3 regions of the Kocuria sp. WN036 genome follow, and region 3 is predicted to be linked to each of the others. Evidence: riboswitches for the same ligand, from Rfam matches in the RefSeq annotation. Region 3 holds a riboswitch; each other region holds the start of a gene.
The links. Region 3 has a riboswitch for cyclic di-AMP ahead of CK505_RS08135 (C40 family peptidase). Riboswitches for the same ligand answer to the same signal wherever they lie in the genome.

Region 1: it holds a riboswitch for cyclic di-AMP, as region 3 does, so the genes downstream of both, CK505_RS02765 (NlpC/P60 family protein) here and CK505_RS08135 (C40 family peptidase) in region 3, are expected to answer to the same signal.
Region 2: it holds a riboswitch for cyclic di-AMP, as region 3 does, so the genes downstream of both, CK505_RS08810 (C40 family peptidase) here and CK505_RS08135 (C40 family peptidase) in region 3, are expected to answer to the same signal.

The regions. Positions count from the first base shown of each region.
Region 1 is NZ_NSKF01000002.1:276,895-284,253, reverse strand. Features, by position in the region: gene CK505_RS02780 (Lsr2 family protein) at 234-563, shown strand; gene CK505_RS02775 (hypothetical protein) at 1,395-1,748, opposite strand; gene CK505_RS02770 (ParA family protein) at 1,827-2,333, opposite strand; cyclic di-AMP (ydaO/yuaA leader) riboswitch at 2,818-3,004, shown strand; gene CK505_RS02765 (NlpC/P60 family protein) at 3,010-3,510, shown strand; gene CK505_RS02760 (pyridoxal phosphate-dependent aminotransferase) at 3,730-4,929, shown strand; gene CK505_RS02755 (D-glycerate dehydrogenase) at 4,926-5,885, shown strand; gene CK505_RS02750 (SDR family oxidoreductase) at 5,979-6,761, opposite strand; gene CK505_RS02745 (helix-turn-helix domain-containing protein) at 6,896-7,359, shown strand, end outside.
Region 2 is NZ_NSKF01000011.1:59,063-66,421, reverse strand. Features, by position in the region: gene CK505_RS08835 (hypothetical protein) at 1-247, shown strand, start outside; tRNA gene CK505_RS08830 (tRNA-Arg) at 343-415, opposite strand; gene CK505_RS19055 (DUF4031 domain-containing protein) at 478-1,869, shown strand; gene CK505_RS08820 (hypothetical protein) at 1,787-2,053, opposite strand; gene CK505_RS08815 (C40 family peptidase) at 2,185-3,090, opposite strand; gene CK505_RS08810 (C40 family peptidase) at 3,372-4,037, opposite strand; cyclic di-AMP (ydaO/yuaA leader) riboswitch at 4,043-4,232, opposite strand; gene CK505_RS08805 (metal-dependent transcriptional regulator) at 4,551-5,237, opposite strand; gene serC (phosphoserine transaminase) at 5,472-6,611, shown strand; gene CK505_RS08795 (MFS transporter) at 6,608-7,359, opposite strand, start outside.
Region 3 is NZ_NSKF01000010.1:27,540-34,898, reverse strand. Features, by position in the region: gene CK505_RS08155 (metal-dependent transcriptional regulator) at 1-324, opposite strand, end outside; gene CK505_RS08150 (Nramp family divalent metal transporter) at 369-1,583, opposite strand; gene CK505_RS08145 (isoprenylcysteine carboxylmethyltransferase family protein) at 1,844-2,476, opposite strand; gene ctaD (cytochrome c oxidase subunit I) at 2,898-4,613, opposite strand; cyclic di-AMP (ydaO/yuaA leader) riboswitch at 5,007-5,199, shown strand; gene CK505_RS08135 (C40 family peptidase) at 5,202-5,819, shown strand; gene CK505_RS08130 (helix-turn-helix transcriptional regulator) at 6,250-6,618, shown strand; gene CK505_RS08125 (cation diffusion facilitator family transporter) at 6,615-7,359, shown strand, end outside.

The DNA of each region.
Region 1 (7,359 bases), on a different contig from region 3:
AGCATTCCGTTGATCGCTCATACTTCCCCATCAGACATTTGCGACAGACAGGTGATCAAGTGCCGCGTCGAAGGCGGACTGCCTCTGCTTCCCTGTAACTTCTCAGCAATGGTGATGCCCGACCAGGCTAATTGGGGCTTTCCGCACTATGGGGGTAAGGTCGATATGAATCTGCGCACCAACGTGTCCGCATTGTCGATACAAGACCAAAAGCAGTAGGGAAAGGGACAAGAATGGCTCAGAGCGTACAGATTATCCTGGAAGACGACCTCGAGGGCGGGAAAGCGGATGAGACCGTCCAGTTCTCCCTCGACGGCAAGGATTACGAAATCGACCTGTCCACCGCCAACGCCGAGAAGCTGCGCGAAGCCCTGCGCCCCTACGCCGCCGCCGGGCGCAAAGCCGGCCGCACCACCACGGCCCGCAGCACCGGGGCAGGGGCCTCGAAGTCAGACCCGGACACCGCCAAGATTCGTGCCTGGGCGAAGGAGAACGGCCACCCGGTCTCCGACCGCGGCCGCATCCACCAGTCCGTCAAAGACGCCTACTACGCCGCCCACTAACCCAGCACCACCCACACCGGCACCGGGCCATGCCCGACCACCGGAACAGCCCCCCACTCGTCGCTTTGCCACGTTCCCTCTCCAGGTGGGAACCGGCCCGTCGGCAAAATATCTTGGGCATTAGAACCGGCGCCGCGCAAGCGACGTTCAAAACGCATGAACACGGTAGGGCCCTGCAGGAGCGCTTCCTGCAGGGCCCTTGGCCGCTCCGTCGGATTCTGGACGAGACTGCCCGAGCCTAAATGCGGAGCTCATATCCGCTTGTCGGTGCGCGATACTCCGAGCTTTCACCTGTTAGTTGTGAAGAACCAGCAGCGGAACTAATTCATCTTTCAGCACCCTGGGCATGGCTCACGGGTTCCGCCATTTCGAAGCAGGCACCTCATCACTTTGTGGGCGAAAGGCCCTCGCATCACCGGGGGTGGGGTGCGGAAGTGGGAACATCATGAGTATCGATCATCTTTCTACCCCTTGGTAATCTCGAGTTATCGCGTAAGGGCAGGATCAGCCGGGGGGCTGAACCTCCAGCGCGGATCGCGCTCAGGTGATCGGTCGAGGGGGCGCCGGGGGACGCCCCGCGTCCACCCTGGACCGCGCTGGTCGCCCCTTTGGCCCCCGACTACGGGCCCTGCTGGGGGTTGGCCCTGAATCCACACGGAAGGAGCGCGGGCACCCGCGTCGCTCGACGACCCACAGGACCACCCATCCCACCCCACCGCCTGTCCTCAGCAGAAGAGAACCCGGCCCACCAGCACCGGTGAGCCGGGTTCCTCCGGCGTGGACCATGGGAAAGCCGCCCGCAGCCACATTCCTCCCCTACCGGGGCCGGTGTTATCGGTTGAGCTGTTGGGCGTAGGCGCGCACGGCGTTCTCGGTCACGGCTCTGGCAGTGCCGTCGTGCTCAGTGAGCTCCTCGATCAGATCCGAGACGTCCTGAGCCACCCGCACCCCCAGCTGGATGGTGGGCTCCCGGCGCGGCCGGCCACGGCCGCGCTTCGGCGCCGCGGCCGTGGGTTCCGCCGCCGGTGCCGCCTGCACCGGCGGGGACGACACCACCGTTGCCACAGGCTGGGGTGTGGTGGCGGGGGCTGGGAGTGTGTAGTCGACCGGGTCGATGTGCTCATCCGGGGCCGGGCGAGGCCGGCGACGCTGGAGAGAGGCGGGACGCTCGGGCTTGTCGGTCATCGCAGCACCTTCTTTGCGATCGCGGTGTAGGCCTCCAGCACCCGGGTGCCCTTGCGGTATTGGCCGTATCACTCCCCTTCAGATCCGCACCTCCTGGACGATCGCCCGGCCCGGGATCAACGGCTCCAGGAACAACCCCGTGGCGCGCAGCTCCTCGAGGCTGGCGACGGCCGCTCGGCTCATGATCGTCTCCTCCACCCCACCGACGACGATCCCGGCCTCCTTCAGGGTGTCCGGGGCGCCGAGCTGCTGGCGGTGCCGGCGGAACTGGGCGACCGTGCGCCGCGCCCCGTCCATCCCATCGATGCCGTCACTGGTGACGGTGGCGGCATAGACCATCGTGTCCGCCGCGTTCAACGCCGACAGCGTCAACGGCCCACCCTGCCGGTTCGGGCAGTCAATGACCACCACATCCGCCTGAAGGCCGGTCAGGGAGATCTTCAGCCGCAGCTCTGCGTGATCGGCCCGGTCGGCCTCGCGGTTGGAGACGTTGCGGGCCGAAAGAATCACCCGGAGGTTGGGATGCCACCCGCTGGGGAGCGCGAGATCTGCGGCCCGGTCTTCAAGTGCCTCATTACCCAGCATCGCCCCGACGTGCGTCCCGGGAGCGCCCGTGGAGAGAACCGACCCACGCCGGGCAATCACCACAAACCCAATTCTTTCTTTTTGTGAACTCCCGCATGGATTATGGGACGCACAAAAGCATCGTTTTTTCTACCCCGGAGGGAAGGGTCGATCAGGGCGCCGCACAAAGGTCTTGTGGTGCTTTCCCGAAAAACTGTCCCGGAATAGCAGGGGCGTTGCCACCGGACATCACGTTCCGGGGCGTGGGTGCGCTCGTCCATCGGCATGACCTGGACGGAGCCCCAGGTCATGACCCCTTTTGTCTCGAGTCGAGCCTCGGCGGGGGTCTGCAACAGCGACCCTCACCGACCAACTGCGTCAGGGGGAGGAGATCCCTTGCCGGGTCGACCCAAGAGCCGAGACACGCCCGTGATCAAAGCGAGACTTTTTCGTTATCTCTCGGTTAGTGTTCTCTCCGTGCCGGTCGCCTCACCGATCGGCATCCCCGTGCACATCGCCGAATTCTGCCGGTGCCCGGGGCCCCCAGAAAACATCGCTCGGCAGAAGCGGGGGAACCATGAACGGTCCCTCCCCCGGGACCTAGGGGTTAAGTCGTCAGGGCCCCCATCCTGACGACCGGGTGTCTCCCACCCGCATCCGACAGCTCACCTCGCAGGCAAGAGGGAGGACATCACTCATGCCCATTTTCCAGTCCCGCATGCCCCGCCACCGCGCCCAGAGCTCGTTCCGCCTCGGACGCACCGCGATCCTGACGGTCGCCGGCGGCGCCCTGGCGCTCAGCAGCGTAGCCCCGGCCCAGGCCGCCCCCGCCGCAGCCCCCCAACAGCTCATCAGCATCCAGTCCCAGTCCGGCAAGGCCGCGAGCATCGCCGCCGCGGCCAAGAGCCAGCTGGGCGTGGGCCAGGACTGCACCGCCCTGGTCACCAAGTCCCTGCGCGCCGCCGGGATCAACCACCACGGGTGGCCGGCCTCCTATCTGAAGCTCGGCACCCGGGTCTCCGCCGCCCAGGCCCAGCCCGGTGACCTGGTCTACTACGCCAACGGCGGCATGGGCTTCGCCCACATCGCGGTGTACATCGGCGGCGGAAAGGCCGTCCACGGCGGCTGGAACGGCAACCAGACGGTCATCCAGACCGTCAACGTCGGCTCCGGCCCCGTCTACCTCCGCGTGCGCTGACCCCCCGCACCTGAGCGGGGAGTACGGTTCCCGGCCACCCCGAGGCAACCGCACTCCCCGCATCCACCAGAGGCGACCTCCGGATGCGGGGAACATCGCGGCAAGGTCCACCGCGAGAATCCATCCGGGGACCACTCTTCCCAGTCTGATATATGAGTCGTATGCTCGACCCGGATCCGCCAGCGGACCGATCACCAACTCGACGAGGAGTGGAACGGCATGCGACAACTCGCGCACCGGCTCGACCGGCTGGGCACCGAGACCGCCTTCAGCGTCGCGCAAGCCGCGGCCGCCTGGACGGCGAAGGGGAACCGCGTGTACCCCTTCCACCTCGGCGACATCAACATCCCGACGGCCCCGCACATCATCGAGGCGATGGACCGGGCCATCGCCGACGGTCACACGGGCTACTGCCCCGGCCCCGGCATCCCGCAGCTGCGCGAGGCCCTCGCCGAGGACATCGGCTCGCGCCGCGGCATCGGCCTCAGCCCCGAGAACGTTGTGGTGATGACGGGCGGCAAGCCCGTCATCACGAAGTTCCTGCAGGCGGTCATGAACCCCGGCGACGAGGTGCTCTATCCGAATCCCGGCTTCCCGATCTACGAGTCGCAGATCGAGTACCTCGGCGGCACGGCCGTGCCGTACCGCTACCTCCCCACGGAGGACGGCTTCGCCATCGACCTCGACCAGGTGCGCGCCGCGATCACCCCGAGCACGGTCGCCATCGTCTACAACGATCTGCAGAACCCCATCTCGGCCGAGTCGACGGCGGCCGAGCGCGAGGCCGTCGCGCAGCTCGCCCAGGAGCACGACCTCTGGGTGCTCTCCGACGAGGCCTACTTCGAGACGCGCTACGAGGGGGTCTCGAGCTCGATCGCGTCGCTCCCCGGCATGGCCGAGCGCACCGTCATCCTCTACACGTTCAGCAAGAAATTCGCGATGACCGGCTCACGCCTCGGCTGCGCCGTCGCGCCCCCGGAGATCGCCACGGTGCTCAGCACGCTCAACACCAACGACGAGTCCTGCACCACGCACTACGTGCAGTGGGCCGGCATCGCAGCACTCCGCGGCCCCCAGGAACCCGTGCAGCAGACGCTCGACATCCTGCGCGAGCGCCGCGACGCCGCATGCGAGCTCGTGAACGCCATCCCCGGCATGCACGTGGCCGTACCGCAGTCCACGTTCTACCTGTTCCCCGACGTCACCGCCGCCATGGAGCGCATGGGCTGCACCGCGGTCGGCAACTTCGCCACGGCAGCGCTGCACCAGACCGGCGTCTCCTTCTGCACGCGGGAGCACTTCGGCCGGCGCCAGCCCGGCGAGGACCGGCAGTACATCCGGCTCGCCTACTCGGGCATCGACGTCCCCGACATCCGCGAGGGCCTCGGCCGCCTGCGCGAGTGGATCGAGACGGCATGAGCCGGGTGGTCGTCACGGGACCGATTCCCGACGCCGCGATCGAGAAGCTCCGCGCCGCCCACGAGGTCGAGATGTGGCCGGATCCGGAGCCGATCGGCCGCGAGGAGCTCATGCGCCGGGTGGCCGGGGCAGATGCCGTGGTGAGTCTGCTCACCGAGCGCATCGACGCCGAGCTGCTCGATGCAGCCGGACCGCAGCTGAAAGTGGTCGCGAACGTCGCCGTCGGCTACGACAACATCGACGTGCCCGCCTGCAGCGAACGCGACGTCGTGGCCACCAACACACCCGGCGTGCTCACGGACGCCACCGCCGACATCGCCTTCGGTCTGATCCTCATGGCGACCCGCCGGCTCGGCGAGGGGGAACGGCTCATCCGCTCCGGCCAGGACTGGAAGTGGGGCATGTTCTTCCTGCTCGGCAGCGGCCTGCAGGGCAAGACCCTCGGCGTGGTGGGCATGGGCGGCATCGGCCAGGCGACCGCGCGCCGCGCCAAGGCCTTCGGCATGGAGGTCGTCTACCAGTCGCGCAGCGAGATCGATCCCGGGATCGCCGCCGCGCTGGGCGCCCGGCGGGTCGAGCTCGACGAGCTGCTGGCCGTCTCCGACGTCGTGTCGGTGCACTGCCCCTATGGGCCCGCCACGCACCACCTGATCGGTGCCGAGCAGCTGGCGGCGATGAAGGACTCCGCGTACCTCGTCAACACCGCGCGCGGGCCGATCGTCGACGAGGCGGCGCTCGCGGCCGCGCTGCGCGAGAACCGGATCGCGGGCGCCGGACTGGACGTCTACGAGCACGAGCCCCAGGTGCATCCCGAGCTGCTGGAGCTCGACAACGTGGTGCTGGTACCGCATCTGGGCTCCGCCACCGTGGAGACGCGCACCGCGATGGCGGTGCTCGCCGCCGACAACGTGCTCGCCGTGCTCGGCGGGCAACGGCCACCGACACCGATCAAGTAGCAGCTGGACCGCCGGTTCCACCTCGAGCGGCGTGGGATTCCGGGGCCACGTCCCCGGCAGGACGGCCGCGGCGGTGACGCCGGCGACCACCCCTCACGAGGTGCCGCGGAGCCAGTCCTCGAACCGGGTCGGGGCGGTCGTGAAGTCCGCACGGGGCAGCAGGCCACCGTTGCCGAGAGCGGTGAACGGCACCGGCACCCGGAGGACCTTCCGGCGTCCTCCACGGTGCTGGTCGATCGCACGGGCCAGCTCCGCCATGTCGCGAACCTCGGGCCCCGCGATGACGGCGTCGTCGGAGGTCGCGGAGCCGCCGGGCTCCAGGGCCCGGTCGGCGACGAACGCGGCGGCTTCATCGGCGGCCAGCGGCCGGGAGCGCATCCCGGGCACCGCGGAGAGCGGGCCGACGCGCAGCTGCGACAGCAGGGTCTCGGCCAGCTCGTACCACTGCGCCGAGGCCACGAACGTGACCGGGACCGGGCCGGCACGGTAGGCCTGCTCCTGGGCGGCCTTGCCCGCGTAGTAGCCCATCCACCGGTGCACCTCGGGCTCCCGGGCGTTGAGGATGGTGACGCACACGATCCGGGACACCCCTGCCCGCTGTGCCGCCGCCTGCACGTTGCGGGCGGTGGTGGTGAAGAAGTCGACGGCGCGCTTGCGGGACAGCGTCGCCAGGTGAAGGCAGTCCACCACGGTGGAGACCCCCTCGAACGCGGCGTCGAGGCCTTCACCGGAACAGACGTCGACGCCCTGCCCGCGCGAGACCTCGACGACGTCGACGCCGCGCTCCCGCAGCTGTGTCACCACCCGCGCGCCCAGCTGCCCGGTAGCCCCCAGGACCGCCACCCTCCGGTGCTCGCCCTCACCCGTGCTCTCCATGGCCCACCGTCCCCTTCCCGCCGTCCGTGCCTCGGTGCTGCTGGCACCGATTCTCCTCGTGTGCTCGTTCTGGCGCGACTGACACTTTTTGTGCTGTCGTCGACTTCCTGCCGCAACGCTGGGAGCATGGACCCATGATCAGCAACGTGGCCGTCATCGTGTTCGACGAAGTCTCCCCCTTCGAGCTCGGGGTGGCCTGCGAGGCCTGGGCGATCGACCGCTCGGGCGACGGCCTGCCCGTCATGGACTTCGCCGTGTGCAGCCCCGACGGACGGCCGGTCCGCACGATCGCCGGCTTCGACGTGGCGGTCCAGCACGGCCTCGACCGGGTGGCTGCGGCGGATCTCGTGGTCCTCCCGGCCATGTCCCGGGACATCCCGGTCCCGGCAGAGGTGATCCACGCGCTGCGCGCGGCCCACGACCGTGGCGCCCGGCTCCTGTCCATCTGCTCGGGCGCCTTCGTCCTGGGTGTCGCCGGCCTGCTCGACGGCCGCCGCTGCACCACCCACTGGATGCACACCGCGGAGCTGGCCGAGCGCTTCCCCGACGCGCAGGTGGTGCCCGAGGTCCTCTACGTGGAGGACGGCAGCGTCCTCAC
Region 2 (7,359 bases), on a different contig from region 3:
GCGCTCGGCGGTGGTGCTCGGCTTCGCGTCCGTGTCCCTGGCCGGCAACGCGGCCATCGACGCCGCTCTCGCGGACCCCGGGGACGGCGCCGCCGTGACCACGGCGTCCGTGCTGGTGATCGCCCGCTGGGTGCTGCTCGTGCTGCTGCTCGCCGTGACCGGGGCCGTGGCCGTGGAGGCCCTGCGGCGCCGGTCGAGGACCGCCGGCGCCCCGCGGCAGGACCCGCGTTCCGGACAGCGGGGGTGAGCCCGGCTCCCGGTCGCGCGGAGGCCGCCCGGCCCCGCCGGTTCCGTTCCGGACAAAAGGACGCCCCGGACCGTGCGGTCCGGGGCGTCCGTGCGTGCCCCCGATTGGATTCGAACCAACGACACCGGCTTTAGGAGAGCCGTGCTCTATCCCCTGAGCTACGAGGGCGACGCGAACAGTCTAGGGGGTCCCCCGGACCCCCGCTAACCGGCCCCGTTAGGATCGGTCGCATGCCCGTCTACATCGATCCGCCGCTCTGGCCCGCCCACGGGACGCACTTCTCGCACCTGGTCTCCGACACCTCCTACGAGGAGCTGCACGACTTCGCGGACCGGCTGGGCGTGGCCCGGCGCGCCTTCGACCGGGACCACTACGACGTGCCGGAGAGCCTGTACCGGCGGGCGGTGGCCGCGGGCGCGGTGCCGGTCGACGGGCGGCAGCTCACGCGCCTGCTCGTGCGCAGCGGGCTGCGCGTCCCGGCGCGGGCGCGCCCGGACCGGATCGCCCGGGTCCTGCTGCGGCGGTGGGCCGCCCGCTTCCCGGGGCACCCGGCGCTGGGCGAGGAGCTCGTGGACCGGTGGAGCGAGCCGCACCGGCACTACCACGGTCCCGCCCACCTGCTGGCGGTGCTCGAGGCCGTCGACCTGCTGCGGCCCGGCGTCGACCTCGATCCCGACCGGTCCGCCGCCCTGGTCCTCGCCGCGTGGTTCCACGACGCCGTCTACCGGGGCCGCCCCGGAGCGGACGAGCGGGCGTCGGCGGAGCTGGCCCGCACCCGGCTGGGCGCCGCCGGCTTCGCCGCGCCGCTCGTGGCGGAGGTCGAGCGGCTCGTCCTGCTCACCCTCGGGCACCGGGTCCCCGAGGGGGACGCCGCCGGACGGGTGCTCCTGGACGCCGACCTCTCCGTGCTCGGCGCGGACCCGGACGGGTACGCCGCCTACACGACGGGCGTGCGGAAGGAGTACGCGCACGTGCCCGGACCGGAGTTCGCCCGGGCCCGGCTGGAGGTGCTGGAGGACCTCCGGGGCCGGCAGCCGCTGTTCCGGACCGACACGGCCCAGCGCCGGTGGGGTCCGGCGGCGGCCCGCAACCTCGACGAGGAGATCGGCCGGCTGCGCGTGGTCGCCGAGGAGTCCCCGGCCGCTCCCCCGGCGGACGCCGAGGTGCTGACCATCACCGCCGTGTGCCTGCAGGACGACGACGGGGCGCTGCTGACGGTGCGCAAGCGGGGCACGGAGCGCTTCATGCTGGTGGGCGGCAAGCTCGACCCGGGCGAGTCCCCGGCGGCCGCCGCCGTGCGGGAGACGGCGGAGGAGGTCGGGCTGCGGCTGGACGCCGCCCAGCTGCGCCCGCTCGGGGTGTTCGTGGCGCCGGCCGCGAACGAGGCGGGCACGTGGGTGCGGTGCACCGTGTTCACGGCACCTCTCACGGGGCGGCCGGTGCCGCTCGCGGAGATCGAGGAGCTGCGCTGGCAGCCCGTCGACGAGGACTCCCCCGGCGCGCTGCCCGCGGACCTGGCCCCGCTGCTGCGGGAGCACGTCATTCCGGCGCTGCGCCGCGCTCCCGGCGGTCCTCGGTCACGGCCGCAGAGTGCCGCCTCCGGTGGAGCAGGATCCCGGTGATCAGGCCGAGCACGATCCCGATGCCCCCGAACACCGAGAGCCACATCGCGGCGTGCCCCACGAACGCGGCGACGACGAAGCCGGCCACGATGCCGGGCACGGCGCCGCCGATCATGCCGTAGGCCATGTAGGCGTACTCGCGATCCAGGCTCGTGCGGGCGTTGCGGCTGTAGTCGGTGGACATGGGGCCAGTCTATCGGCCGCCGCCGGGGCGCCGGGGTGGCCGGCGCGGTGGGCGCCGGGATGACAGCGGGTGCGCGGTTCCCGTCTGGCCGACCAGGAACCGCGCACCCGAAGCGGTGCTCTCGCGTGCGGTCAGCGCACGCGGACGTAGACGGGGCCGGAGCCCACGTTGACGCTGTCGATGACGGTCGTGCCGCCGTTCCAGCCGCCGTGGACGGCCTTGCCGCCACCGATGTAGACGCCGATGTGGGCCGCACCCATGCCGCCGTCGGCGTAGTAGACGAGGTCGCCCGGCTGCGCCTGGCCGGCGGAGACCTGCGTGCCGAGGCTCAGGTAGGAGGCCGGCCAGCCGTGGTGGTTGATGCCGGCGGCGCGCAGCGCGTTGGTGACGAGCGCGGTGCAGTCCTGGCCCACGCCGAGCTGGCCCATGGCGGCGGAGGAGATGGTCGCGCCCTTGCCGGAGGCCGAGCTCTGCGGGGTGACGGTGCGCTGGGTGGCCGGAGCGGCCTGCACGGCCGGCTTCGGGGCGGGCGCGGCGGCGGGCTTCGGAGCCGGAGCCGCCTGCACGGCCGGCTTCGGGGCGGCGACCGGTGCGGGCTTCGGGGCCGGCTTCGGGGCGGGCGCGGCGGCGGCCTTCGGGGCCGGAGCCGCCTGCACGGCCGGCTTCGGGGCGGCGACCGGAGCGGGCGCGGCGGCGGCCTTCGGCGCCGGAGCGGCCACGGCGGGAGCCGCGACGACCGGGGTCTCGACCTTCTGCCGCTCGGCCTTCTTCTCGACCTTCTTCTCGGACTTCCGGTCGGACTCGACCTTCTGCACGTGGGCGACGGGCTCGAGGGACACGGCGGGCGCCGCGGCGGGGGTGGCCGCGGCCACGGCGGACAGCGGGGCGTCGGCGGAGGCGTCCTGGGCCGGAGCGGCCTGCACGGAGACGGTGGTGGCGAGGGCCAGCCCGGAGAAGGCGGCCACGGCGGCCACGGTGCGGGCCTTGCCGGAGAAGAGCGAGCCGATGCCGTTCGAGGAGGTCAGATCACGGGTCATGAGGAGTTCAGACGACTTTCTTTCGGAGCCGGGCCTGCCGGAGGGCGCGGGTGACAGCACGGATCGCCCCGGGCAGTGCGCGGGGTGGGCCGGTGTCCGGCAGGGGTGCGTTCCGGGATCGGGAACGACGGCCGGCGAGCGGAGGAGGGGGGCGCCGTCCGGTCGGACAGCAGGCACCGCCGGGAACCGGGAGAGCGGTTCTCGGCGTGCGGCGTGGGGGGGGGGGGGGGTGATCGGGTGCCGCCCGCGACGAGCGGGGTCGTCGCGGGCGGCGGACCGGATCAGAAGGTGTAGTAGCCGTCCAGCTGCATGGCGTTGACGGAGTGGACCTGGGTGCCCTGGGTCGGGTTGAGGGCGGAGATCATCTTGCCGCCGCCGATGTAGATGCCCACGTGGGCGCCGCCGTTCTGCGAGACGAGGTCACCGGGCTGCGGGGTGGCGGTGGGGGTGCCCGCCGCGAACTGGGACCAGGTGGTCCGGGGCAGGTCGATGCCGTTCTGGGCGAAGACCCACTGGGTGAAGCCGGAGCAGTCCCAGGCGCCGTAGGCGGTGCCGCCGTAGACGTAGCCCGCACCCTGCGCGGACATCGCGGTGCCCACGACGCCGCCGGCGGCCGGGGCGATCTCGGTGGTGGCGGTGGACTGCGGGGTGACGCTCGAGGTGGCGGCGGTCTGCTGCGGGGCCGGGGCCGGGGCCTCGTAGGCGGGAGCGGCGGGCTGCGCGGCGACCGGGGCCTGGTAGGTGTACGAGGAGTACTCGGCCAGCGAGGCGGAGGCCGGGGCCGAGTAGGCCGCGCCGGTCTCGACGGGAGCCTGGGCGAAGGCCTGGGCCGGGGCGACGGAGCCGATCATCGCGGCGCCGGCAGCGGCGGCGATGGTGGTGTTGCGCACGACGTGCGAGGTGGTCTCGGCACGGTGGCGGGCAGCGTTCAGCGTGAAAAGCGACATGGTTGAGTTCCTCCCTTTGCCTACGAGGTGAGCTGTCGGATTCGGGTGGGAGACACCCGGCCGCAGAACGCACGCGCTCTGACGACTTAACCCCAAGGACCCGGATCACCGGGACCGAAAGTGGTTCCCCCGCTTCTGCCAAGCAGTTTCTGTGTAGAGGCCACGGGCACCGGCAGAATTCGGCGATGTGCTCCGAGGGCGCCGATCCGACCAGTGATCGGCACGCGTTGAACAGTACATGACAGATTACGGAAGTGTCACGTTTTGATCACGACAGATAACAGCCGGACAACGCTGCGGGTCTCAATGAGTAGCTATTGAGAGGAAAAGTCGAATCAATTCGCACCTGTGACGAGCTGTGCAGTGTCTTCGAGCGCCCTGGGAATCCGCCTGTCACCAGGGAAGCCGCGCCTCCGGGGTCCGGCTCGGGCCGGACTGGCCGAAAGTGGCTTGTGAACGTCCCCACACCCGGGAAGAACCGTTCGCCGCCCCGCTCCGGGAGACGGCGGCGCCTCAGGGAGCGAGGACGCGGATGGCCGCGGCGGTGCGCAGGTCGATCTCCGCGGACCGCCCCGTGGCCGCCACCTCGATGCGCACGATCTGACCGTCCACCCGGGCCGTGACCTCCGCCCCGGTGAGCACTCCCACGTCGCTCAGCACGCCCAGGAGGTCCGCGTCCGCCTGGACCACCTCCGGCAGCAGCGCCACGGTGTGCGCCCCGTCCGGGTCGTGGCGGGCGGCGTCGAGCAGGGAGGGGTGCGCCGCTGCGGGGCTCTCCTCGACCCCGAGGGCGGCCAGACCGGGGATCGGCGTGCCGTACGGCGAGTACCGGGGGCTGTGCAGCAGGTCCACGAGCCGCCGCTCGACCTGCTCGCTCATCACGTGCTCCCACCGGCACGCCTCGTCGTGCACCTGGGCGAGGTCCAGGCCGATGACGTCGGCGAGCAGCCGCTCCGCCAGCCGGTGCTTGCGCATCACCTGCACCGCACGCTCACGGCCGGCAGGGGTGAGCAGCAGCGACCGGTCCTGGCCCACCGTCAGCAGCCCGTCCCGCTCCATCCTGGACACCGTCTGCGAGACCGTGGGCCCGGAGTGGTCGAGGCGCTCGACGATCCGTGCCCGCATCGGCGTGATCCCCTCCTCCTCGAGCTCGAGGACGGTCCGCAGGTACATCTCCGTGGTGTCGATCAGGTCGCTCATGCCTCAGTCATCCTTCGTCCGGCCGTCCCGGCCCGGGGATCCCGCCCGGTCCGGTCTTCCCGCACGAGCTTAGTGCGCGAGCCCTCCGGCCGCCCGGAGGGAGGAGGCGCCCGCGGGGCCCGCCGTCCGCGGGTGGGGCAGAATGGGCCGAGTCGCGAACGGCGCGAGCGGCCTCCGCGGCGGCCGTGCCCGTCGCGCACCACCCGCCGCACGTCACCCACGAGGGAGCGCCCGTTGCCCGCACACGTCACCATCCCCCAGCACCTGCTGCCCGCCGACGGCCGCTTCGGCGCCGGCCCCTCCAAGATCCGTCCGGCACAGGTCGAGGCCGTGTCGCGCGCCGGGGCCGGCCTGCTCGGCACTTCCCACCGCCAGGCGCCGGTGCAGGAGCTCGTGGGCTCGGTGCGGGAGGGCCTCGCGCAGTTCCTCGGCCTGCCCTCCGGCCACGAGGTGCTCCTGGGCCTGGGCGGGGCCACCGCGTTCTGGGACGCCGCCGCGTTCGGGCTGGTCGAGCGGAGGGCCCAGCACCTGGTGTTCGGGGAGTTCGGCGCGAAGTTCGCCCAGGCCACCGACGGCGCACCGTTCCTGGAGCCCTCCTCGATCGTGGAGTCCGCCCCCGGCACCCGCCCGGACGCCCGGGCGGAGGAGGGCGTGGACGTCTACGCGTGGCCCCAGAACGAGACCTCCACCGGTGTCGCCGCGCCCGTGCACCGGCCCTCCGGGATCGCGGACGACGCGCTGGTGCTGGTGGACGCGACCTCGGCCGCCGGGGGGATGGCCGCGGAGGTGGCCGCGGCGGACGTCTACTACTTCTCCCCGCAGAAGAACTTCGGCTCGGACGGCGGACTGTGGCTGGGCGCGTTCTCCCCCGCGGCGATCGAGCGGATCGAGCGGATCGGCGCCTCCGGGCGGTGGATCCCCGACTTCCTGCAGCTGACCACGGCGCTGGAGAACTCCCGGAAGAACCAGACCTACAACACCCCGGCCCTGGCCACGCTGGTGATGCTCGACGAGCAGGTCCGCTGGCTCAACGACCAGGGCGGCATGACCTGGGCCGCGGCCCGCACGAAGGCCTCCTCGGACCTGGTCTACGGGTGGGCCGAGGCCTCGTCCTTCGCGTCCCCGTTCGTGGCCCGCCCCGAGGACCGCTCCACCGTGATCACCACCGTGGACTTCGACGCCGCCGTGGACGCGGCCGCCGTCGCGGCGGTCCTGCGCGCCCACGGCGTGGTCGACGTCGAGCCCTACCGCAAGCTGGGGCGCAACCAGCTGCGGATCGCCACGTTCGTCTCCATCGAGCCCGACGACGTCGCCCGGCTGCTGGCCTGCGTGGACCACGTCGTCGAGCAGCTCCGCGGAGGAGCCGGGCGCTAGCCGGAGTTCTCGGGCGCGGAGCGCTCCGCGCGCAGCCGCAGCCAGACGACGAAGCCCACCAGGGCCCCGCCGAGTCCCGCCGCCACGGCGACCCCCATGCCCCAGCGCGCCCCGAGGGCGTCGGTGATCCAGCCGACGACCGGCGCCCCGATCGGGGTGCCGCCCATGAAGATGGCCATGTAGAGGCTCATGACGCGTCCGCGCATCACCGGCGAGGTGGTGGACTGCACGTACGCGTTGGCGGTGGTCATGATGGTCAGGGAGGACAGCCCGCAGGGGACCAGCCACAGCGCGAACAGCGGCAGGGTGGGCGCCGTCGCCGCGCCCAGGCAACTGAGGGCGAAGACGGCGCTGCCCCCGTAGACGTAGCGCAGCCGGGCGCTGCGGCGCCGGGCCGAGAGCAGGGCCCCGGCCACCGTGCCGACCGCGAGCACCGAGTTGAGCAGCCCGAAGGTCTCCGAGCCCCGGCCGAACTCGGGTCCGGCCATGGCGGCCAGGAAGACCGCGAAGTTCAGCCCGAAGGTGCCGATGAGGAAGATGGTGACCAGCACCGCCACGATGTCGGGGCGGCCGGCCACATAGGCCAGCCCCTCCCGGATCTGGCCCCGCCCCCGGCCGGAGCGCGGCATCCCGCGCAGCTCGTCGGCGCGGATCGCCAGGACGGCGGCGAGCATCGCGCCGAAGGTCAGCGTGTTGAGGAGGAACACCCAGCCCGAGCCGATGGCGGCCACGAGCACGCCGGCCACGG
Region 3 (7,359 bases):
CTCGAGACGTTCGGCCTCGTCATGGACCTCCTCCCACGGATACCCCAGCGTGGTGGCCAGGAAGGTCTCCAGCAACCGGTGCCGGCGCACCATCGCCACCGCGTACGCGCGCCCCTGAGGGGTGAGGGTGACGGGTTTGTAGGGCTGGTACTCGACGAGCCCCTGGCCGGCCAATCGTTTGACCGTGTCGGTGACGTTGGGGGCAGAGGTCCCCATCCGTGTCGCCAAGGCTGTGGTGGTGATTGGCGGGTCGCCCCATTCGGTGGCCGACCAGATCGCCTTGAGATAGTCCTGGGCGACCGGGGTGATCTCACTCAAGTCCATAGGACCCACGCTATCGAGTGCCGCACCGGAGCTGCCGGGCCCATTCAATCGGCTCCGGTGACGGTCAGGATGATCAGCGCCACGTTCAACGACACGATCAGGGCCACGACCACCCAGGCGGCGACGGTCAGAGCCACCTTGTTCACGAAGACCCCCATCAGGGCGCGGTTGCTGCTCAGCCGCACTAACGGGATCAGAGCGAAAGGGATGCCCAGGCTCAGCAGCACCTGGGACAGCACCAGCGCCCAGGTCGGATCCACTCCGACCGCGATGATGGCCAAGGCGGGGATCAAGGTGATCAGCCGACGGACGAACACCGGGATGCGCAGGTGCAGCAAACCGCCCATGATTGCCGACCCGGCGTAGGAGCCCACCGAGGTCGAGGCCAGCCCGGAGGCCAGCAACCCGATGCCGAAGGCGATCCCGACGGCCGGGCCCAGGGCGGCGGTGATCGCCGCATGGGCTCCTTCGATGCTGTCGGTGCCGGGCACCCCGGCGAGGTTGCCCGCGGCCAGCAGCAGCATCGCGATGTTCACCGACCCGGCCACGAGCAGGGACAGCAGCACGTCCCACCGGGTGGCGGTCAACAGCCGGGGCAAGGCCTCGGTGGGCACGGAGTGCCCGTGGCGGTCCCGGGCCAGGGCGGAGTGGGCGTAGATGGCGTGGGGCATCACGGTGGCCCCGAGCATGCTCGCGGCCAGCAGCACCGTCGGGGTGCCCTCGAACCGCGGGACGATCCCGGCGACGGCCTCACCCCAGGACACGGGGCCGAAGAACAGGCCGGTGACGAAACCGGCGGTGACGATCGCCAGCAGACCGGTCACGACGAACTCGAAGAACCGGGGGCCGCGGTGGGTCTGGAGGACCAGCAGCAGCATCGAGATCACCCCGACGATCACGCCCCCGGCCAGCAGAGGGATCCCGAAGAGGATGTGCAGGGCGATCGCCCCACCGATCACCTCGGCCAGATCCGTGGCCGCGGCCACCAGCTCGGCCTGGACCCAGTAGGCCAGTCGCCGGCCCCGGGGCAGACGGTCGCCCAACAACTCGGGCAGACTCGATCCGGTGACCAGCCCGACCTTGGCCGAAAGGTATTGGATGAGGACCGCCATGCCGTTGGCGGCCACCAGCACCCACACCAGCAAGTACCCGTACTGGGCGCCGGCGGTGAGGTTCGCCGCAACGTTGCCCGGGTCCACGTAGGCGACCGCGGCCACGAAGGCCGGGCCCAGTAACCACGGCAGCGGCTGCCGGCGCACCCACCGCTCCCCGGGGGAAGAGGTGGCAGTGCGTGTGGAGCCGGTGCGCCCCGTCCCGATCCTCATAGAAAGTTAACCTATACGAACTTTTCGCTGCGGGGAACCGGAAGCCTGACTGCCGGGCACGCTCATGATTTCCCGGGCTTCGCCTCCACGAAAGGTGGATGGCATCGACGGCCGATCACAGTGGCGCGGAACGTCAGAGGTGCGGGCTTCCCGGAGCGGGTGAACTGCCGGCCAGTGGCGGTGGCACGACACGCTCAGGATCTCGGCTTACCCGGGGTTGCGCGGCGGAGCCGGCCGAGGCCGGGCACGAACCGGCCGGTGGCTGCGGCATAGGAGGCGTATACCTGTCGGTGGGTGCGCAGCAGGTAAGGCTCTTCGACGAGACGGACCTGTAGCTCGACGGCCACCAGCAGGCACAGCAGGGCTGCTGCACTGACCGCGGTGGGCACCAGAAGGGCCAGGCCGGCCATGGTGGTGAGCATCGCCGTGAAAATAGGGTTGCGCACCACGGCGAAAGCCCCGGTGGTGACCAGTTCTGTCCGTTCGGTGGCGTCGACGCCCACCCGCCAGGAGGCGCCCATGCCGGCCTGGGCGGCCAGTACACCGAAGAACCCCACGATGGTGATGAACGCCCCGGCCCAGGTGAAAGCCGCTGGTAGTCGGGGCGCGGCCACGGCGCCGGTGAGGGCGAGGACAGGCCCTGCTGCGCCGAGGACCAGAGCGATCGCGAAAAGTATTCCGCCCCACCACTCAGCAGAGCCAGGCGCCCCGCTCAACCCGCGGAAACCGGTGGACCCGGTGCGGCGCCGATGGATCCACGACCGCGCACCGAAGGCCACCGCCAGGCCGGCCAGATACAGGCTCAGCGCCAGAGCCGCGGCCATCATAGTCCTCCTCGATCAGGCTCATTCCAGCCCCCGGGCTGGCCCTGGCGAGGCGTGGAGGCATACTCAAACCACCCCCTAACAGTACACGGAAACCTGTACTTTTAGGGGGGAAGCGTGGTGACCCTTGCCCACATCTCGCCCCTGTCCCGGTGTGCCGTAGCGCAACTTCACCACCGGCGTTGGGCAGATGTCCCTGGATGAGTGGCGCCCGGTTCGTTTCGCCGTCGACCAGTAGAACTCGGCCGGGAGGTGAAGCGGACATGCCATCTCCCTTTTTCGGAGAAGCCCCGTGGTGTGTCGGCGACCAGCAGGAGCCTCGTCCCTTTTCGGTTGCAGGGCCAATCCGCCCCTCCCGTGCCGCAGCACTACGAGGGTTTCCCTGGCCGTCACCGCACCGATGAAGATCCTGGCAGCGAGAAAATTATTCCTTCCGCGTGGCGATGGCGGCGTCGTCGACCGGGGACTGCTGCGGGGACTCCGCGGCCAGCTCCGGGTGGTGCAGGTCCAGCGCCGGCCGCTCGGAGCGGATGCGCGGCAGCGAGGTGAAGTTGTGCCGCGGCGGCGGGCAGGACGTCGCCCACTCCAGGGATCCGCCGAAGCCCCAGGGGTCGTCGACCTCGACCTTGGTGCCGTTGCGCCAGGTGGTGTAGACGTTCCAGAACCACGGGATCATCGAGACGCCGAGGAGCATCGCCCCGACCGTGGAGATCTGGTTCATCCAGGTGAAGTTGTCCTCCGGCAGGTAGTCCGCGTAGCGCCGGGGCATCCCTGAGACCCCGAGCCAGTGCTGGATCAGGAAGGTCATGTGGAAGCCGAGGAACAGCAGCCAGAAGTGGATCTTGCCGATCCGCTCGTTGAGCATCTTGCCGGTGAACTTGGGCCACCAGAAGTAGAAGCCGGCGAACATGCCGAACACCACGGTGCCGAAGATGACGTAGTGGAAGTGGGCGACCACGAAGTAGGAGTCATTGAGGTGGAAGTCCAGCGGCGGGGCAGCGAGGATCACCCCGGTCAGGCCGCCGAAGAGGAAGGTGAACATGAACCCCAGGACCCACAGCATGGGGGTCTCGAAGGTGATCGAGCCCTGCCACATCGTGCCGATCCAGTTGAAGAACTTCACCCCGGTGGGTACGGCGATCATCATGGTCATGAACGCGAAGAAGCTCAAGAACACGGCTCCGGTCACGTACATGTGGTGGGCCCACACGGTCACCGACAGCGCGGCGATGGTGATGGTCGCGAACACGAGGCCCTTGTAGCCGAACAGCGGCTTGCGGGAGAACACCGGGATGATCTCGGAGACGATGCCGAAGAACGGCAGCGCCAGGATGTAGACCTCGGGGTGGCCGAAGAACCAGAAGAGGTGCTGCCACAGCACCGCCCCGCCGTTGGCCGGGTCGAAGATGTGCCCACCCAGGGTCCGGTCCATGCCGAGGGCGAACAGTGCAGCGGTGAAAGGCGGGAACGCCATGATCACGAGCAGCGAGGTGATGAGCGTGTTCCAGGTGAACAGGCCCATCCGCCACACGGTCATGCCGGGGGCGCGCATCGCGATGATCGTGGTGATGAAGTTGACCGCGCCCATGATCGTGCCGAAACCGGACAAAATCAGGCCGAACACCCACAGGTCACCACCGGAGCCTGGGGTGAAAGAAGCGTTGCTCAGCGGTGCGTAGGCGTACCAGCCGAAGGAGGCCGCGCCCTGCGGGGTGAGGAAGCCGGCGGTCGCGATCAGCGAGCCGAACAGGAAGAACCAGAACGCCAGGGCGTTGAGCCGCGGGAAGGCGACGTCGGGGGCGCCGATCTGCAGGGGGACGATGACGTTGGCGAAGCCGACGAACAGCGGGGTGCCGAACATCAGCAGCATCAGCGTGCCGTGCATGGTGAACAGCTGGTTGTACTGCTCCTTGGTCTCCAGGATCTGCATGCCCGGGGCGAAGAGCTCGGCGCGGATCAGCAGCGCCATGACGCCGGCGAGGCAGAAGAAGGCGAAGGAGGTGATCAGGTACATGTACCCGATCGTCTTGTGGTCGGTGGAGGTCAACCACTGCACCACCATCCGGCCTTTGGAGCGCGGCACGACCGTCGGGTGGGCTGTGCTTCGGAGCTGGTCGGCGGTGTAATCATAAATAGCCATGCGGTCTCCTCGGGCCCAAATGCCGTACGTATTCAAACGCCGATTACCGTAGCGCACATAGCTGGAGCTGCTCGGGGACGATTCTTGTACCGCCATCCGTGGAAATTTCCCTGACATCGGCCACCGAGCCTTTTAGGGCGGCACGCGTCCCCGCCACAGCGCGGTCAACGGCTCCCCGTACCGTCCGCACGCACCACAAAGGCATGTGCCGCCCGCCACGAGGCGCCATAATTTGCAGGACATTAATAGGAAAAAGTCGAGAAAAATTTACAACTTCATCAAATCTTGATTGTTTTCTTTATAGTTCCTATACATTCCCGAATGGGATTGTGATTGTTTCGTGATCTTCTTGTACTCTTCGATGCGTGCCGGCCACTGATCCTGTCGGCGCCTTCGGGCACATCGCCGAATTCTGCCGGTGCCCGAGGTTCATTACACAGAAACTGCTTGGCAGAAGCGGGGGAACCACATGCGGTCCCGATGATTCGGGTCCTAGGGGTTAAGTCGCCAGAGCATCCCGCCCTGCGACCGGGTGTCTCCCACCCGCATCCGACAGCTCACCTCGTAGGCAAAGGGAGGAGTACATCCATGGCATTCTTCAAGCACACTTCTGCTCGTCACCGCGCCGAGACCCCCTCGTGCCGGGCGCGTAACACCACCATCGCTGCTGCTGCTGGCGTGGCAATCCTTGGATCCGTGGCCCCGGCCCAGGCCTATGCGGAGCTCCCGGCTGCCCCGGCCGCCACGTCGTGGGCCCCGGCTTCGTCCTCTTTGGGGAGCCAGGGCTCCTACGTCACCCCGGCCCCGGTGGCGGCGCAGACGGCTTCGAGCGTGAGCCCGCAGTCCACCGCGATCACCGAGATCGCCCCCGCCACTGGCGGCATCGTGGGTACGGCCATGCAGGGTGTGGGCACCGGCTATGTCTGGGGCGGCACTTCCTTCGGTGCCTGGGACTGCTCTGGATTCACCGGGTGGGTCTACGCCCAGCAGGGTATCGATATTCCCCGCACCAGTTTCCAGCAGATCGCAGCCGCCACCCCGACCTCCACTCCGCAGCCCGGGGACCTGGTGTCTCAGAACGGTGGCAACCACATCGGCATCTACATCGGTGGCGGCAAGATGGTCTCTGCGCTGAACCCGACCCAGGGCACCTTCGTCCACTCCGTCAACGCCATGCCCCTCGATGGGTACTACACCTACCGCTGAGCTTCGCCCCACCAGTGGTGGCCGGTTGACGGGAGGCCTTCCGTCAGGTGCGAAGTGCTCCGAGAGGATCGTCATCGGCGACATATTTGGGGTACTTCGTGCCTGGATCGCAGAGTCGATCGGTCGCCACGGCCCGGCCGCCTTGCACCCGGTCGGGAAACGGCGCACGGGCGGGCTGCCCAGCGGAGCAGCGCAGAAAGTGATCATGGGCTCCACCCGTCTCCTGCCGGAGGCAGACAATCGCCTTCCCTCCCCGCAGGGGCATTGCGGCAACGGCCGCACGAGGTGCCGTGGTGGTTCGAGGACGGGGGCGCCGCAGTGGCGGACGGCACCCCCATCCGCCCACACCGTAGGGACACAAGCTGGACATTGCCCGAGCCTCGCTCGACCCCGCCCCTCTTTGATACAGATTCTGCTGTACGGTTGTGGCATGAGGATCTTGTCCCCGGTCGAGGTGATGTCCCGGTTCGGCAAAGCACTGGCCGATCCCACCCGGGCCGCGGTGCTGCTGCAGCTGCAGCAGGGCCCGGCGGTGCCCTCGGAACTGGCGGCCCAGATCGGGGTGAGCCGGCAGATCCTGTCCAACCACCTGGCCTGCCTGCGCGACTGCGGGCTGGTCGTGGGCGTGCCGGCCGGACGCAATGTGCGCTATGAGCTCTCGGACCCGAAGCTGGCCCACGCCCTGGAGGACCTGCTGGGCACGATTCTCACCGTCGAGGCGGTGTGCCAGTGCGGCACGCCGGAGTGCGCCGCCGAGGAGCTCGCCGGTGCGGCCAGCACCCAAGAGGTTCCGGCGTGAGCGGTGAGCACGATCACGCCCACGGTGCCACCGGGCGGCGGGGAAAGCTGGCAGTAGTCTTCGCCATCACCGCCACGATCATGGTCGCCGAGATCATCGGCGCGGTGATCTCGGGCAGCCTGGCGCTGCTGGCCGATGCCGGGCACATGTTCACCGACTCCGCCGGGCTGCTGATCGCGCTGATCGCGGCGACCCTGGCCCTGAAGCCGGCCACGGACAAACGCACCTGGGGGTACAAGCGGGCGGAGATCGTCGCCGCGGCCGCCCAGGCCTCGGTGCTGCTGGCCGTGGGCGGGTTCGTTGCCGTCGAAGGTATCCGCCGGCTGCTGGAGCCCCCGGAGGTCGAGTCTTCGGCCATGCTGTGGTTCGGGGTGATCGGGCTGGTCGGCAACATCATCGGGCTGATCATCCTGGCCTCGGGGCGGGGAGAGAACCTGAACATGAAGGCCGCCTTCCTGGAGGTCGCCAACGACGCCCTGGGCTCGGTGGCGGTCATCGTCTCCGCGATCGTCATCGCCACCACTGGGTGGACCCAGGCGGATGCGATCGTGTCCCTGCTGATCGCCGCCCTGATCGTGCCCCGGGCCCTGATTCTGCTGCGCGACACCATCGAGGTCCTGATGGAAACCACTCCCAAGGGTCTGGATCTGGATGAGGTCCGCACCCGCCTGGAGTCCCTGCCCCACGTGGTGGGGGTGCACGACCTGCACGCCTCACGCATCGACTCCGACACCCCGGTGC